DNA from 3 places in the Teredinibacter franksiae genome. Region 1 is predicted to be linked to each of the others. Evidence: predicted binding sites of a transcription regulator. Region 1 holds the regulator's gene; each other region holds the start of a gene.
The links. Region 1 encodes FNR, which switches genes on or off when oxygen is low (the NO sensors DNR and NnrR bind a similar motif). Its sites were predicted from a motif close to TTGATNNNNATCAA; they were not measured.
Positions count from the first base shown of each region.

Region 1 (5,377 bases):
GTCAAAGTTATCCGTGCCGATGCCGAAGAGTTGTTTTTGGGTAAGCTAAAGTCCATCGCCGATCCGGAACAAAAACGGAAAGCAATTGGCAATACCTTTATTGAGGTCTTTGACGCTGAAGCCGCAAAGATACAAGATGTACGCTGGCTCGCCCAGGGAACTATTTACCCTGACGTCATTGAGTCTGCCGCGGCTAAAACAGGTAAAGCGCATGTCATAAAAAGCCACCACAATGTTGGTGGTTTACCCGATGATATGGAGATGGAGCTGGTTGAACCACTGCGTGAGTTGTTTAAGGACGAAGTAAGGAAAATAGGGTTAGAGTTAGGACTTCCCTACGACATGGTTTACAGGCACCCATTTCCCGGGCCGGGTTTAGGCGTAAGAATTTTGGGTGAAGTAAACAAAGGCTATGCCGATATTTTACGAGAAGCCGATGCCATATTCATTGAAGAACTCCATGAGTCTGGTTGGTACCAAAAAACCAGTCAGGCATTTGCGGTTTTTCTGCCTGTTAAGTCCGTAGGGGTGGTAGGAGACGGGCGTCGGTACGAGTGGGTAATTGCCTTGCGTGCTGTTGAAACGGTCGATTTTATGACGGCTCGATGGGCTCACTTGCCTTATGAGTTATTAGAAAAAGTTTCTGGTCGAATTATTAATGAGATATCGGGCGTATCACGTGTAACCTATGATATTTCCAGTAAGCCGCCAGCCACCATTGAGTGGGAGTAGCTAGACTATTTAGAATTACATTAGAGCAAGTTGGTACCATAGTATGAAAACAGGGGCGCTAGATAAATTTTGCTGGCACTTTAAGCCGTATTTATATAAGGTTCGCCTGTTTTCGCGCCATTCTCTAGGGAGTAGATAGTAAGTAAGTAGGTGCAAAGGCACGGTATAGGATGTATTTTGTTGAGGCAGGCGTTAGTGATAACAGGGAATTGCCAATCTCGACAAGCTTTATAATTGGAAGCGGTTAGTTAGAGGAATTAAAAATGGATTTTGATGCTTGGAATGTCGACCTGGATAGCCTTTCGGCTTTTCATGTGACGGGTTTTAGAATTTCAATTGAGGGTAGCCCCCTTCAGCCGCTTGGTGTATCGCCGAGCCACTTCCCCGAAGGGATGTCGGCTGTAGAGCAGGCTCGATTGCTTCGGTGTGGGATGAAAGCGATTAAAGACGCTGCTCTCGCAGTGAAAAGTGAGCTGAAACAACAGGTTTTACACTCCTGATGTAAGCTACCCATCAAAAAAAGGCGCCTAAATAGGGCGCCTTTTTTATTGTGTGGTAAATGCACTGTGGGTGGTGTTTTAGCGGGTTACATAGCGCCCTTTAAGCAGCATGATGTTCTTGTGGTCGTCTACTGCCGTAAATAGGGTCTCAAAGTGTCCGTTTAGAACCACACTGGAATCTTGGCCTAAAGATGAAGAGTAGGTCACCCCTGCGATTAAATCGCCAAGTTCCTTGGTTACGCTGTCCATTGCTTTGAAAATTTTCTTTGTGGTTTTGTTGTCTTCAAAAATTCTGCCTTTACCGGTTAGCTGCATGTAGGTATCACATTCTACTAGCCAAGCTTTACGCTGCACCATGTAGTTCTTGATGTTGCGTATGCCGCCTTTGTAGCGGGTGTCGAAGTGCTTGCTGCGGTATTTGTCCAGGCTCTCCATCGAGGAGGTCATGAAGTCCATGCGCGTATCTTCACAAAACTTCCAGGACATATAGCCTGGGAATTGCACGTTTTTTTCAGCTTCTGCTTTATCCTTTGCGCATTTCTCGTCACATCCATAGGCTGAAGATGCTAATACCGTCAGTGCGAGGGTAAAGATCATTGCCAAGTATTTCATTCTAGGTCACCAGTTTTTCTAGCCAGAGTTTTTAGTAAATTTGTATGGTGTTTGAGGTTATTAAAGTGGCCTATATAACTAATGTCAACCCTTTGTGATCTAGGCCCTTGTCATAAAGGCTATAAGCAGGGTCGAAAAGGGTAATAGGTGCCAACTCTTTATGTATGAGAAATGAGTCACAGCGTACGTGTGATGGGGGTTTGCTAGAAGTGAGGCTTAGAAACGGCTAAAAATATAATAGATGAATAAGTAATAAATGAAACGCCTAAGAGAGCAAAACGGTATAGGCTATTTGAGGTCTGTTTTAAGGTCATAAACCCTAGTAGAATATACAGAATTATCAGCCCTAATTTGGCTGTTAGCCAATAAAAGCCGGTAAACGGGTAGCCCATGCTGAACGCCATCAGCAACCCTGTGGCAAATAGCGCTGTGTCGTTGATGTGGGGAAGAACCTTGATGGCCTTCCGCTGAAGCAGGTCGGGGCGAGAGGTGAGCCAGATGACACGGATGACGAACCCCGCCAAACTAAATATCGCAAACCAGACATGGAAATGTTTTACAGCGCTTATCACAATTTTTATTAACCGGGTAGGTTCTCAGGCGAGAGCTTTAGCCACAAGGGCTTGGAGGGTGTCGGGAAGCTGAATCTTTAGTGCCGCGCTATGGCCAGTTTCGGACATTTTGGCCCACGTCTTCTGAATAATATCAATCAGCTTGGGCTCATCGTGCTTACCGGCGAAACCAGCGAGATAATGTTTGAGAAATACCAAGCATATAACATCTTCGAGGGCCTGGGTTTCTGGGTCTCTTTTTATCTGCCGTTTTTGGATAAGGTAGCGAACACGCTGCTGTTCCTCATGGTTGTACCCAGCCTGAGCCATTAGCTCGGTCGCTCGGTCGGCATGAAACACGGATAATTGTGAGCGCCACTTTTTATAACCTGTGCGCCCCTCGGGGAAGTTTGTGCGCGGTGATTTCCAGCGTTCTATATGCTGGGCTCTCGCGGCTATTCTAAGGTTTTCAGATGCTTCAGGGTTAAATTCGCCGAGCATTCGGGACATGCGTTGCCCGTATAGTAACTCTTTCGGGGCAGGTGAGCCGGTATCTGGGCAAAGCTCAATGTTGGGATCTACAGCGTTAGCCTCGTCTATGAGTGTGACGACAAGGCTGAGCCGGGAGGGTTATCGCTCATTGGGAATGTGATCTAGTCGAAAGCGACAGAGGCGATGTTTTTCAATGCATCCATATCGTCGATGATAACGTGCTTTTTATCCAGAATAATCACTTCTTGTTTATGTAGCCGGCTAAGTACTCTGCTCACCGTTTCGATCGTTAGGCCTAGGTAGTTGCCTATATCGGAGCGGGACATTGGCAGGTAGAACTCTTTTGCCGATAGTCCGCGGTTGTGGTTACGGGTAGAGATGCTCATCAATAGTGCTGCAATACGTTCGTCAGCACTGTTTTTACTTAACAGTGTGATCAATTGTTGCTCTTGAGTGATTTCTTTACTCATAAGCTGAAAGAAGCGGCGCTGAAGGTGAGGTACCTGTGTGCTCAACTCTTCCAGGCGGGTGAAAGGTATTTCACACACCGCAGAGGTTTCCAGGGCAATGGCCGAGTTAGTGTGATGGTTGGAGGCTAGTCCGTCCATACCAATGATCTCGCCAGGAAGATAAAAGCCGGTGACTTGCTCTTGGCCGTCGTGCGTTACTTTTACCGTTTTAATGGCTCCGGAGCGCAGGGCGTAGACCGAGCGGAAGGCTTCACCTGCGTGGTAGACATGGTCTGATTTTTGTACAGGTCGACCGCGCTGAATGATGTCGTCTAGCTTACTAATGTCTTCTACATGAAGGCTAATAGGCAAGCAAATTCCAGCCAGACGGCAGTCTGCACAATTTACCTGAGGGTTTTGGTGACATTGATGACTGGCGATGGTTTGCGGAGGCATAGTTAAATCCACGACAAAGGCTGATATGGCGCTACATTATATAGGAAAATGTCGCCGGCCGTCGTGCTAGATTAGATAAATACCGTTAGATACTGAGAGGGCCTGGGTTCACCGGTAGATGGCCCGACTCTAGGGCGCTCAGATATCGTTGCGGACTACAAAAGTTTTGTAACACTAAACTTTGTAGTCGACTCGTGCCTTCGAGGCCCATATAGATACAATCTTCTTCAAGTTCTTCTTCGCCGTCGAAGATCATGGCACCTTTGCTCTGTATCTCCCTGTTCAGTAGTTTTGGGTGTAAACCAATGTAGATATAGTCTGGCGCAACCTTCTGTTGTACATCTTTTACGTGGTCGCGAAGATCATCTAGGCAATCGGCATCGTGGATTTGGATGCCAATACCCGAAAACGAGTACTGGCGTATAAGTTTCACCAGCGATTCCAGCCGTGGAATGTCCACCAAATCGTCTCGACTAAGAACGATGTGGTAATGGTTGAAGCCGAGCCCTTTAAGCAGCGCGACGTGTTCATTGTTGATTTCACTGATTTTTGTGGCAACCCGGTGGCACCGTTGTGTGGATTCCGATAAACAAAAGTGGGACGCCAAAGCGTGCATTACTTCAGTGAGTTCATAGGGCTGCCAGTATTGAAACGGGTAGCAAAGCATAAGGGTGTCAACATTGCGCTGGCCAATGGCTTCTGCCCACGCGTGAATTTCCCGGCAAAGGGTGTTGCCTGTGGAGGTAATATTGTTGTTTTGCTTTACCCATGCGAAGGCATTGCCATCAATACAAATGTTAATTGGGCGAGCGGGCTGACGACGAAAGTTTTCGAGTAGCCGAGTGGCTTCGAATTCCGTAATTTTGGTCTGCCGGCGTTGCATCGTTGGATGCTCTGCGATGTTAGTGGTGTGTTCATTGTTGTGCATGAGGCCAGTCTAGTTCTTGCTTGTTTTGCTGCTTTGATGGAAATCAACGGTAGGGGAAGGAGGATTAAGGTTATTGAGTGGGTTGCAGTACAAATCAAACAGCTTAGGCGGTGTGGAAGAAATTGGGCAGCACATCCGAGGCAAGGCCGAGGGAACAGTAATCGAAAAAACCACTATTGGCTGAAGCTTCGAGGTTGAGTTCAACGGTGATTGCGCCATTGGTTTTTGCCAATCGTAAAAACCCGGCGGCGGGATAGACTGTGCCCGACGTACCTATGGAAACGAAAAGGTCACAGCGCGAGAGCGCTGGTTCAATAAGTTCTAACTGCTGCGGCATTTCTCCAAACCACACGATGTCTGGTCGCATGGCGCCAATCCCGCCGCAATGACGGCATATAGACTGGCAGGTTAAGTCGCCTTCAATATCAACCGAGTGTTCGCAAAGGCCGCATCGTGCCCTTAGTAATTCTCCGTGCAGGTGGTGTGGGTTCTTTGAGCCTGCTTGCTCGTGCAGGTTGTCTACGTTTTGGGTGACGAGAAGGAAGTTACCCTCAAATGTTGATTCAAAATTCGCGAGTGCAAAATGTGCTTTATTGGCTTTGGCGGACTGAAGTAATGTGTGGCGGCGGGAATTGTAAAAGGCGTGTACCAATTTAG
Region 1 covers NZ_JACJUV010000008.1:262,192-267,568, reverse strand. The annotation lists gene guaA (glutamine-hydrolyzing GMP synthase) at 1-732, shown strand, start outside; gene H5336_RS20875 (hypothetical protein) at 996-1,232, shown strand; gene H5336_RS20870 (hypothetical protein) at 1,311-1,844, opposite strand; gene H5336_RS23940 (SirB2 family protein) at 2,048-2,416, opposite strand; gene H5336_RS20860 (DUF4202 domain-containing protein) at 2,441-2,995, opposite strand; gene fnr (fumarate/nitrate reduction transcriptional regulator Fnr) at 3,049-3,792, opposite strand; gene H5336_RS20850 (P-loop NTPase family protein) at 3,878-4,720, opposite strand; gene H5336_RS20845 (NAD-dependent deacylase) at 4,824-5,377, opposite strand, start outside.

Region 2 (5,377 bases), on a different contig from region 1:
TTGATGTTCCTTGGCTGCGGTTAAGTGTAAGCAAGCCGGGGGCTTTGCGCGGTTCAAAAGATGTCGGTGTAAGAATTGAGCGGGGAGAAAACAATTAAAATGGTTGAAGTGTTATTGGGCCTCGGCAGCAATATTGACCGTGAAAAAAATCTTCGAAGCGCGCTTGTGGCGTTGCGTAAGTTGTTTGGCGTGGTGGATGTTTCTCCCGTGTACGAAAGCAATGCCGTTGGGTTTCATGGCGATAACTTTTACAACTTAGTGGTTGCTATTAGTACCGACTTGGCCGTAGGGAAGCTTTCTCTATTGCTAAAGGAAATTGAAGATAATAACGGTCGGGAAAGGTTGGCACCAAAATTCAGTGCGCGTACGCTGGATATCGATATCCTAACCCACGGAACCCAGTTGGGGGTTATTGATGGTGTCGAGCTGCCCCGCGATGAAATATTAAAGCATTCCTTCGTATTATTGCCGATGGCTGACTTAAGGCCCGATAGTTATTACCCCGGTTCTACTCATACCTACCAGTCACTTTGGGAGGGCTTTGACGATAACTTACGCTCGCTTTGGCAAGTTAATTTTAAAGAATAAAGTTTTTATCGCCCTTCGTTGTGGTTTATGTTCTGAGGCTATTTTAAATGGCGTTCGTTATTTGATGTCCGTCTAAACATGTTCTGGCGCCTATTGCCAAAAGAGAATACCTTTTAACCTGAACTTGTCGATTTTATGCACAACAACATAGCGATCAAGTTGTTCGCTTAGACTTCAGTGTTGCGGAGGTGAATATGAAAAGATTTTATTATGTGAGTAACGATTTAAACGACTTGGAAAAAGCTGAGCTGGATCTTGTGTCGGCGGGCTATGATCGGGAGCAGGTTCATGTTCTAAGCCAGCAGGATGCCGAAATAGAAAAGCGCCACCTACATGAAGTTAGCCCCTTTGCTCGTGTTGATCTCATTCATTCCGCCATGATGGGCGCCGCCATTGGCGCTGTGCTTGCTGTTGTTGTGTTGTTGGTCGCTACAGCGTTTAAGCCTGTAACAGCTGTGGATTGGCTGCCTTTTGCAATTCTTGCCGTTGTATTATTTTTGTTCTCCACTTGGGAAGGTGGTTTTTACGGGATACAGGTACATAGTGCGGAATACCAACGTTTCGCCGACGTGTTAAACAGCGGCTACCATGTGCTGATGATTGACGCGGATACCCGAGAACGATGGAGTTTACAGCGAATTATGGCTTATCACAGTTCACTGACCGACGCTGGTGAGGGACGGGCAAGGCCTGAATGGCTGATCTCATCGGAGCGTAACTTTCATGCTTTTGTTAAGGCAATGCCTTAATTATGGATAGTACTAAGAGATAAAGGCCCAGACATTAAGTTTTACGGGCGAAGGGCAATAGAAAAAGGGCAGCATTTCTGCTGCCCTTTTATGCACCAAGGTTGGGGGCGCTCGCCGTTCAGCGGTTTGAATGCAATTCAAACTCAGTGAACTTCAATGCGCTTGGCCTGTGAGGCCAATTTTTCAACGCGAGGTGCAGAGATGGTTAGTACGCCGTTTTCGAGCTTGGCATTAATGTCACTTTCCTGCACATTGCTGCCTAAGTCAAAGCTGCGGCTGAATTTTCCGTAGCGCCTTTCCTGGCGAATGATTTTGCCGTTCTCTTCCTCTGTTTTTTCTTCTTGGTTTTCCGCATCTAGGGTTAGCATGCCATGGCTAAAAAAAATGTTAATGTCTTCCTTTTTGATGCCTGGTAGTTCAGCTGATATTTCAAGCATGTCATCTTTTTCAACAACTTCTACGCGCGGTGAATGTTGAATCGCGCGATCGCTGTACATATAGCTAGCCCATGGAGGTTCGAGAAAATCACTTACTTCGAAAATGGAATTGAGGGGTCTTAAGGTCATGGTGCACCTCCAGATTGTTCGCCAATCACATAAATATTGTCCTTGCCCGTGTAAGTGTGCGCTCGTACGAGAGAAAAAGTTTGATATAGATCAATTGCGAAGGCGGGGTATTATATGAAGTGGTGATTAGCGTAAGAGCTTAAAGTTATTGCAGTAAAGTTCTGCCGCCATCGATATTGATTATTTGGCCAGTAAGATAGGCTTCTCGCTGAATAAGATAGTCCAATGCTGTGAGTATGGATTTTTCTTCGCCAAGTTTGTTCATGGGGATTTTATTCATTAGCTCTATGTTGTCGATGGTATCGCTAGAGGTATTTTCGGGCCAAAGAATGGCACCCGGAGCAATACCATTGACGCGTACTTCTGGTGCGAGCTCCAGCGCTAAGGATTTGGTGAGCATAATATTTGCTGCTTTGGCCATGCAGTAGATCGTATGGTTTTTAAGTGGTCGTATGGCGTGTATGTCGGCAATATTGATAATTGCTCCCTGCGCTTCTTTTAGCGGCTCAAGCAGTGACTGGCTTAAAAAAAGCGGTGCCTTAGCGTTGGCGGAAAATAATTCGTCCCAGCTTTGTTCTTTGATTTGAGTAAGCGGTGTAGCGAAAAAGCTGGAGGCATTATTGACGAGCAAATCGCAGCGGCCAAACCGTTTGATTAGGCTTTTAGCTACATGCGAGCAAGAATCCTGAGAGCCCAGTGGCTGCTGAATAACCCATGCCGAGCCAGCGCGCAAATTATTTAGATTGCCAGCAAGTTGGTTCGCGGCATCTATAGAGTTGTTGCAGTGAATCGCAACCCTGTACCCGAGAGAATGCAAATGGTGTGTTATAGCGGCGCCCAGTCGTCGGGCTGCACCGGTTACCAGTGCTGTAGGTTGTAACTCTTTCAAAGCTTTTCCCTTAGTTATGAGCAGTCGAACGCTTGAGTTCCTCAAGTCGTGACAATCGTTTTTTGTGCAAGGCGTCGCCAAAAGCCGCACCTTTCAGACCACTGGCGGCCATGGCTTTTGTGTCTATAGACTGAAGTGTTTCCAGTGCCTGCTGTAAATAGTCAGCTTGTGGATAAGGCTGATGCTCTAGGCCGGTTCTACCCTGAGCATCGGCTTGGCAACAGATGCAAAAAAGCTTGAATCGTTCTGGTCGGCGATACGCGTCTAAACGTTGCAGCGTTGTGAGCAATGTTTTTGCTGTGAGTTCGAGGGCCCGGTGACCGTGGGTGTGGAACTCTGCTACTCCTAACGCCAGGTCACGAAAGCTATTGGGAGCGCCTAGGCGGTCACACAAGGCCACTACGGGGGGGCGCGCAGCTTGTTCATGGCCATGATGGCTGGGCCATTTTTCCGGGGGAGTTAAGCCCTTCCCTAAATCGTGTATCAATGCGGCAAAGCGGGCCTCAGCAGACGGGGTTAACTGCGCACATCGATCGAGCGACAACAGTGAATGTAGGCCCGTGTCAATTTCGGGGTGGTGTTTTTCTGGCTGGGGTATTCCAAACAGCATATCCAGTTCGGGCATTAGCCGCTTTAGGGCGCCGCAATCTCGCAGTACTTCAATAAATACCGACGGTGATTGTTCACTCAGCGCACGGGAAAACTCTTTCCAGACTCGCTCTTGAACGAGGTGGTCGATTTCACCGCTAGCGACAATGGATTGCATGAGTGCGTAAGTTTCTGCGGCAATGCGAAAACCTAAATGATGGAAGCGGGCGGCAAAGCGCGCCACGCGTAAAACTCTGACTGGGTCCTCAGCAAAGGCTGGGGAAACATGTCGTAGGATTTTGTCGTGGATGTCCTGTTGGCCATTGAAGGGGTCTAGGAACTCGCCTTCTGCGGATTGCGCTATCGCATTAATGGTGAGGTCTCGTCGCAGTAAATCTTCTTCTAGGGTGATATCTGGGGACGTGTGAAAGGTAAAGCCTTTGTACCCTTTACCCGTTTTGCGCTCTTGTCTCGCAAGAGCATATTCTTCATTTGTTTGTGGGTGTAGAAATACCGGGAAATCTTTACCCACAGGCTTAAACCCAGCAGCAACCATTTTGTCTGGCGTGCCGCCCACTACAACCCAGTCTCTGTCGGGGCTGGGAATATTGAGTAATATGTCGCGAACAGCGCCGCCAACTAGAAATACGTGCATTTATTTTAAGACCAACTGTTGACCAAGTTTACATTATCACGCACACTCTAATGGAACTCGGGTAATTTTTCTATGCAGCTTCTTCATTTACCGGTATTGGTAAAACCGAAGATAACGACAAAAATAAAAATTACTCCGGTCTTTAAAGAGAATTCAATTAAGTAAAAACGAGTTTTATTCGATGTTTTCAATGGTAGGCAAATACATTCCAATGACCGCGGCGCACCTGGTGTGGCTTCTGCGTTGTTTTGTATTCTGTGTGCCGGATAAGTAGATGATTAAATAATTAATCTAAAAACTTGAAGGCCGCAGCTTAAAAAACTGCGGCCTTCGTCGTTTTAGGCTGTCAATTTTACTTTAATCGCTTCACACGGAAGGGCGAGGGTAGTGCTATGCCGGTAATATTAGCGTACATTTTTGTTGTATTTATATGGGCTACAACGCCATTGGCTATCCATTGGAGTAACAGTAGCCTAGCTTTTGCTACATCCGTTAGTTTACGTATGGTGTTAGCGTTGGTGCTATGCAGTATTTTAATGGTGATATTCCGTATTCCTTTGGTAAAGCACAAGCGCGATTGGACTGTTTTTTTGGCCGGCATGGTTGGGCTGTACCCAAATATGCTGCTGGTGTATTGGTCTGCCCAGTATATCTCATCTGGACTGATGGCGGTTATTTTGGGTTTATACCCTTTTGCTGTGGGTTTGTTTTCTTTGCTTTTACTAAAGGAGAATGTATTTAACCTGCGACGTATAGCAGCGCTATTGGTTGCGATAGCAGGTTTGGCCGTTATACACATAGAGCAAATCCAGCTTAGCCATAGTGCGTTCTACGGTATTGTTGGTATGTTAGGTTCTGCCTTTCTGTTTGCATTCAGTTCTGTGTGCGTAAAAGCGCTGGGTGGCGGGATGAACCCATTGCGGCAAACTACCGGGGTGTTGTTTTTGGCTGTACCCGCTTTTGCGGTAACTTGGTTTTTTGTGGATGGTGAAATTCCAGCTCAAATCGACAGTAAGTCGATTATAGGGGTGAGCTATTTGTCGGTAGCAGGCACAGCGATTGGATACACCCTGTTTTTTTATGTACTGCGCAATTGTTCAATGGTATCGGTCTCGCTTATTCCGCTAATAACACCGGTTTTGGCTCTGTCTATTGGATATTTATTCGCTAATGAAGCGATTACACTTTTTACTTTGGTGGGCTCCGCTTTGGTGATTGTATCGTTGGGGATTTATCAGTGTTCGATTGTGAAATTAGGGGAGCACGGCAGAAGAATACTATATGCAATACCTTCAAGGTATAAGCTTCAGAGTAAGCGTGAACCAATCCAGAGTGTAAGCCC
Region 2 covers NZ_JACJUV010000001.1:4,169,824-4,175,200, forward strand. The annotation lists gene folB (dihydroneopterin aldolase) at 1-98, shown strand, start outside; gene folK (2-amino-4-hydroxy-6-hydroxymethyldihydropteridine diphosphokinase) at 100-588, shown strand; gene H5336_RS17555 (NAD/FAD-utilizing enzyme) at 783-1,337, shown strand; gene H5336_RS17560 (Hsp20/alpha crystallin family protein) at 1,481-1,903, opposite strand; gene H5336_RS17565 (pteridine reductase) at 2,049-2,792, opposite strand; gene H5336_RS17570 (multifunctional CCA addition/repair protein) at 2,803-4,035, opposite strand; gene H5336_RS17575 (DMT family transporter) at 4,428-5,377, shown strand, end outside.
Region 2: H5336_RS17560 (Hsp20/alpha crystallin family protein) is a predicted target of FNR. The motif match lies at 1,984-1,997, and genes of this name have one in related genera.

Region 3 (5,377 bases), on a different contig from region 1:
GAAGATTCGCTTACCACTATGGTGCCTTCAATAAAACTTCAGCTGGTACACCAGAAGCGAGATCAGTACCTGTTGGTAGCTCAAATTCCGCTAGGTAGACCAACCGAGAACGATCACGCTCATTCATCGCATAATAAGGCGTAAAGGCTGGGTCGGAAGAGATCCACCTCAGCTGGCCTTCAAACGTTTCTTCCATACCGTCAATAATCACTGAGCGCTTAGCGCCAACCTTTAAGCTGGCACGCGCCGGTTCAGGCACATACACCCGAGCGTAAGGCGCGTCGCCCGCAAGCACAATAGCCACAGCTGAACCCGCGGCTACTCGCTCACCAGTATTCCACGGCAAGCTATCCAGTAGCCCATCTCTGGTAGCAACAACGTTTAACTCACCGAGTTGAATTTGTTCTAGGGTCAACTGTGCCTGCGCCGATTTATAGGTCGCTTCGGCCTCTTCTAGGTCTTCCTTACGTGTACCGTTCGTTAGCACCAACAGATGCTTACGCGCACTCTCCAGCTCTGCTTCGGCGGAATCTCGCCGTGCGACGGCGGCATCCATCTGCGCCTGTGTATTTAATTTTTTAAGGCTTAATTCACGTGCACGTTGGTAATTTTTTTCGGCCACCGTCAGTGCCGCCATAGCACCATTCACCTGAGCTTTTGCAACGTCGATATCTTCGACTCGTGCGCCATTGCGCAATTTCTCCCATATCGCGGCCATTCGAGCAACATCCGCCTCGGCTTTGGCTGTTCGCGCAAGCTGACGCCGGTTATCCAGCTTCACCAGCAACGTGCCCTGCTGAACATAACGGCCTTCTTTCACCGGCTGCTCAAGAATAATTTCCGCAGCGGTTGCTTTATGAATAATGCGATCTCGCTCAATAGTTCCCAATGCGCTCAGTTCACCACTACGGTCACAGGCACTTAACAGCAGTAATAGCGAGAGTTTAAATAGCCGTCTGGTTAATTTCATTCTGACCCTCGCACCCGTTCGCTCTGAAGCACTTTCGAAACTCCCCCGGTAATGAATGTAAACGTGTTAACTAAGTCTCTGGTATCCACTTTACGTCGCACCATTAATTCGCGGACAATATCGTCAAGCGTATATTTGCCTTGGCTTACGGCCCGAACTTCAGCATCTAACGTATAAAACAGGACGTATGCGGCAGCAGTGTTAGCGCCTGAAGATTCGTGAGCACTTAACGTGCGGATATGGGCCGCGCGTTTTTTTTGTGCCTCTAGGATACGTTCACGTCGGTTACTGCTGATACCCCCTGCACGGTACAACAACTCAACAGAATAGAACTCGGCAATACCCTCGGCAATCCAATCAAAGTTTTTCTTGCCACGGATCCGGGTCACCATATGGACAAATTCGTGCGCCAGCGCGCTAGTGCCATTTTCACTGACAATGGGTCGCGCTGCGTGCATGTAGAAAGAATTGGGCGCAGAAAGTCCTCCACGCCATAGTGGGTCATCGCCCCCTACAATTAGCACTTTTTCAGGCATGCGGCCAAAAGCAGCCTCCATTTTCGGCCAAAGAATTTGAGCATACACCAGAATATCCATACGTCGCATGCCAGACCCCTCGGGGGCACTCACCGCTACACGAGAACGACGGTCTCCGGAAAGCAGAATAACTTCACGCCGTGTGGCAATTTTACCTGCAAGCATCCACCCTGTGGGGCGATCAAAATTGCGCTCGCCATTCTCAATTTTAAAGGTGGGCGCTTTCCCGCCCTTGTCAGTGGGCTTTGTCCGCGTCCAACCGGTATTTACTGACCACCCCTCGGGCAGGTCAAACACAAGTGTCGCGCTGGACTTAGCCCCTTTTCGAGTGAAACTGCGTACCGAAGGAACCATATCATCACCACGAAACAGCGTGTAATTTGGCGTAATGATGGCGTCATAGGCTTTAGAGCCGCCATTCGATTCTCGCTCGCTATTCACCGAACAACGATACTTAAGCACCGCCGTGGACCCCTCGGGCAGCCAAGCCAACCGATCACCTACTCGCGTCAACCCTGCCTGGCTGCGGAAATCATAACAGCGGCTATTCTTAAGATTGAAATCCAGCTTCCGAACTAATTCGGCGTGCTCGACCGAAAGCGTGACGTCGATACTTTTCTCTTCAGGCCGGGGCTTAAAACGATACTCAAGCGCATACTGCAAAGGCTCCGCTAGCGGTTTAGTCTCGGCATGTATCGCGCAACAACAAAAAAACGGCGTTAGAAGCAAGACTGCATAATGTCTTATTCGCATCAAATCGGAACCACCCTGCTTTGAAAAAAAGGGTTATTTTATATATGAAGCCAAATTGTACCCCTATCAAACCCGCCGGGGGCAAACTGCATTCCAAACCAAAAAATAAAACAGCCGCCACCCTCTACCCTTTGAGGTACACCGACGCATTTTAAACGGGCAATAATTGATCTGTATCTAAGCAGTACCAACAACCGGCCTCTAGTCTATTCGCAAGGAACTCCAACCTGATTCGGGAGAAACATCAATGGCGGTAAGGCGCAGCTCAGTATTTGAACTGGGAATACCGGTTATTGGCTCCCCGCATCAGCGCAGTATTGAACACATTAACGCAGTCGCTCATGCCCAACAAGAGCACAATAATGACGATATTCCCAGCGCTCTCGACGGCCGGAGGGAGTACTCGCTCTCGCAATTTGCGTTTAAACAAAGTCTTATGGAAAATGCCCGGCACCCCCTCACCCATGGACACAAGAAAATGGGTAGCTATTTACTCGCTGGGTGAGTGATTTTTAGCAGAGAGCCCAATACGACGATAATATTACAAAAGAACGTTTAATTATTCGCAAAACTTGGCAGACAAATACAATGATCGCGACCATGACAACATCGCTCGCGCCAACATTATTAAATGTTACACGAAAAATTATGAATCAGAAATACGGCTGGTTTTCCCGGTTATTTAGCTAAGGCTACTTATTGCTTTTAACCAACCCCTGTTGTTGCAGGTAGAACGCTTTTGCCAACCTGTTATTACGGCAAACGCCACGAAAAACCGCAGAGTAAAGTGTAGAGACAGGCCGTCAGAGCTATCAAAATTAAAATAAATAAAAGGTAACGACTATGATCACTTGGTCTGAAAAATATGAAATTGGCATTCCTGTCATTGACGGTCAACACAAACGGATCGTCGAATACATTAACCTTCTTAAAACGCTGGATGACAGCGACAAAAGCAATCAGCAAATATCAGAAATATTAAATTTATTGGTGGATTACACCCTTTCTCACTTTGAATTTGAAGAAGAATTAATGGAAGAAGCTGACTACCCGGCAATAGAAGCACATAAAAAAAGTCATCTCCTTTTTAAGAAAGAACTCGATCACCTGCAACAACTTTTTAACAACGGCGAAGATATCGCAAAACTGCTGTCAGAAATGCTGCTGAACTGGCTACTGGAACACATTAAAGAGGACGATTCCAGTTACGCCGATTGCGTTAAGCACAACATTTTGGAGCGCCCGCCACAGGTTCACCAAAATTGGGTTAAAAACGCGACAGAACGCTACTTTAAACGCTGGTAATTTTTCTGGGCTGGAGGCTATTTACGGTTGTCGTTTTGATACAACGCCTACCATGCCGCCAGCCCTACAATATTTATTGTACAAACCGGCACAACCTCACGCATGCGTCATATTTGCTCAGATATAGCAAATACCGCTGTTTAAGTGTGTAACTAAATCAACACACTAAGAATCATTCAAATCATCCGGCACCAATGCCATCGTAATTTCGCTATAAATGTGCAACTCCAACAACAATTGGTCTGACGCCTACTAAGAGGCACCTCTATTAATCGCTATTTGCCCTTGGCTTTGTGTGTGGTTCATGTGCACGGCAAAATGTACAGGCATACTGGTGGCTTGGCGGGAAATTTAAACGACGTCCACAAATCGCACACATTGCCAGAAAGGTACGGCCTAGCAAACTGCATTAGGTCGTTGACTCCCCTAGAAGGACAGCCAAGCCTTCCCCGGCGCAACATGGATAAAACAACCGATCTATGTACGCTCAACTGCTCGACAACAGAAGTCGCAGAGCCACGTAATAAATTCCACATATAGGGGAGCGCCCGGGCTCTCCCTTCCCTCGATCCCCGACCTGACGACAAGATTTCAACGCCCCCTACCCTGCCATCTACAGCCTTAACCACCCCCCTGCGCCATAACAGAACATATTTGTATGCTTACGTGCCATTTTTACTGTGCAAAACGCAAAGTAACCGGTTACAATCGGCTGAAATCCCGCTCACATTGTTACAAAATTTCGGTATAGCCTCCTCGACAATAACATCTCAAAAGAGGCGTCACCAAAGATGTAACCGGTTACCGGGCATACATATAACAATATTAGGCTGTAAACCCCGGTATACGGCCCCAGCAGCACTTACCACCGCCCAGGGATTATCGCCCCTAACAGCACAAGAGCTGCAAGATCTACACAACGATAACAACACGAGGATGCTCGATATGACCAGACCCAGCAAATTCACAGCGAGAAAGAGCGCGCTGGCGTTCGCCATAGGGTGCGCTATTAGCGGCTCAGGTGCCTACGCCCAGGACACACCCAATACCGAGATCGAAAACGCTATCCTCGAAGAAGAGGTTATTGTTACCGGTGTTCGAGCCTCTCAGGCAAAATCCATTGATATCAAGCGCCAATCCGACAACATGGTGGACTCCATTGTTGCGGAAGACATTGGCAAGCTGCCCGATACCACTATTACCGACTCACTACAGCGGGTAACGGGTGTACAAATCACTCGCGTAGCCGGTGAAGGCACCTCTCTCAACGTACGTGGCATGCCACAGGTGCTGACCACCCTCAACGGTGAGCAGTTCCTTAGCCCCTGGTCTATTACCGAAGTTCAAGCCAATTTTTCCGACGTACCCGCGGGTATGATTAGCGGTGTCGATGTGTACAAATCTCAGTCGGCCAATACATTAGCGGGTGGTATTTCTGGGGTTGTCGACCTTAAAACCCTCGACCCTACCAGCCTTGATGTCGGCTTTACCGGCCGCTTACGCGCCGAGTTGGGTATGGGCTCACTCTCTAACGAAGAAGTGAATGCCGACGGATCGACCTCTCGCCGCGACCCCGACCTCAATCTCTCCGCAGTCGCGGGCTTTAACAATAATGAGAACTTCGCCGTTGTAGGCAGCGCCTATGTCTCCAATACCTACGCCGCAAATTACTCCATGTGGGACAACCAAAGACTGGCGTTCCTCGACGAACCCGGCGAAACCCCAACCGACCCGCTAGACCTAGACGGTGACGGCGACCTGATAAACGACTGGTATATGGTGCCCGAGCAATACGGTGCTGGCAGTAACTTTA
Region 3 covers NZ_JACJUV010000001.1:1,282,212-1,287,588, forward strand. The annotation lists gene H5336_RS23370 (ABC transporter ATP-binding protein) at 1-17, opposite strand, end outside; gene H5336_RS05155 (HlyD family secretion protein) at 17-970, opposite strand; gene H5336_RS05160 (hypothetical protein) at 967-2,259, opposite strand; gene H5336_RS05165 (hemerythrin domain-containing protein) at 2,507-2,764, shown strand; gene H5336_RS05170 (bacteriohemerythrin) at 3,103-3,564, shown strand; gene H5336_RS05175 (TonB-dependent receptor) at 4,510-5,377, shown strand, end outside.
Region 3: H5336_RS05165 (hemerythrin domain-containing protein) is a predicted target of FNR. The motif match lies at 2,426-2,439, and genes of this name have one in related genera.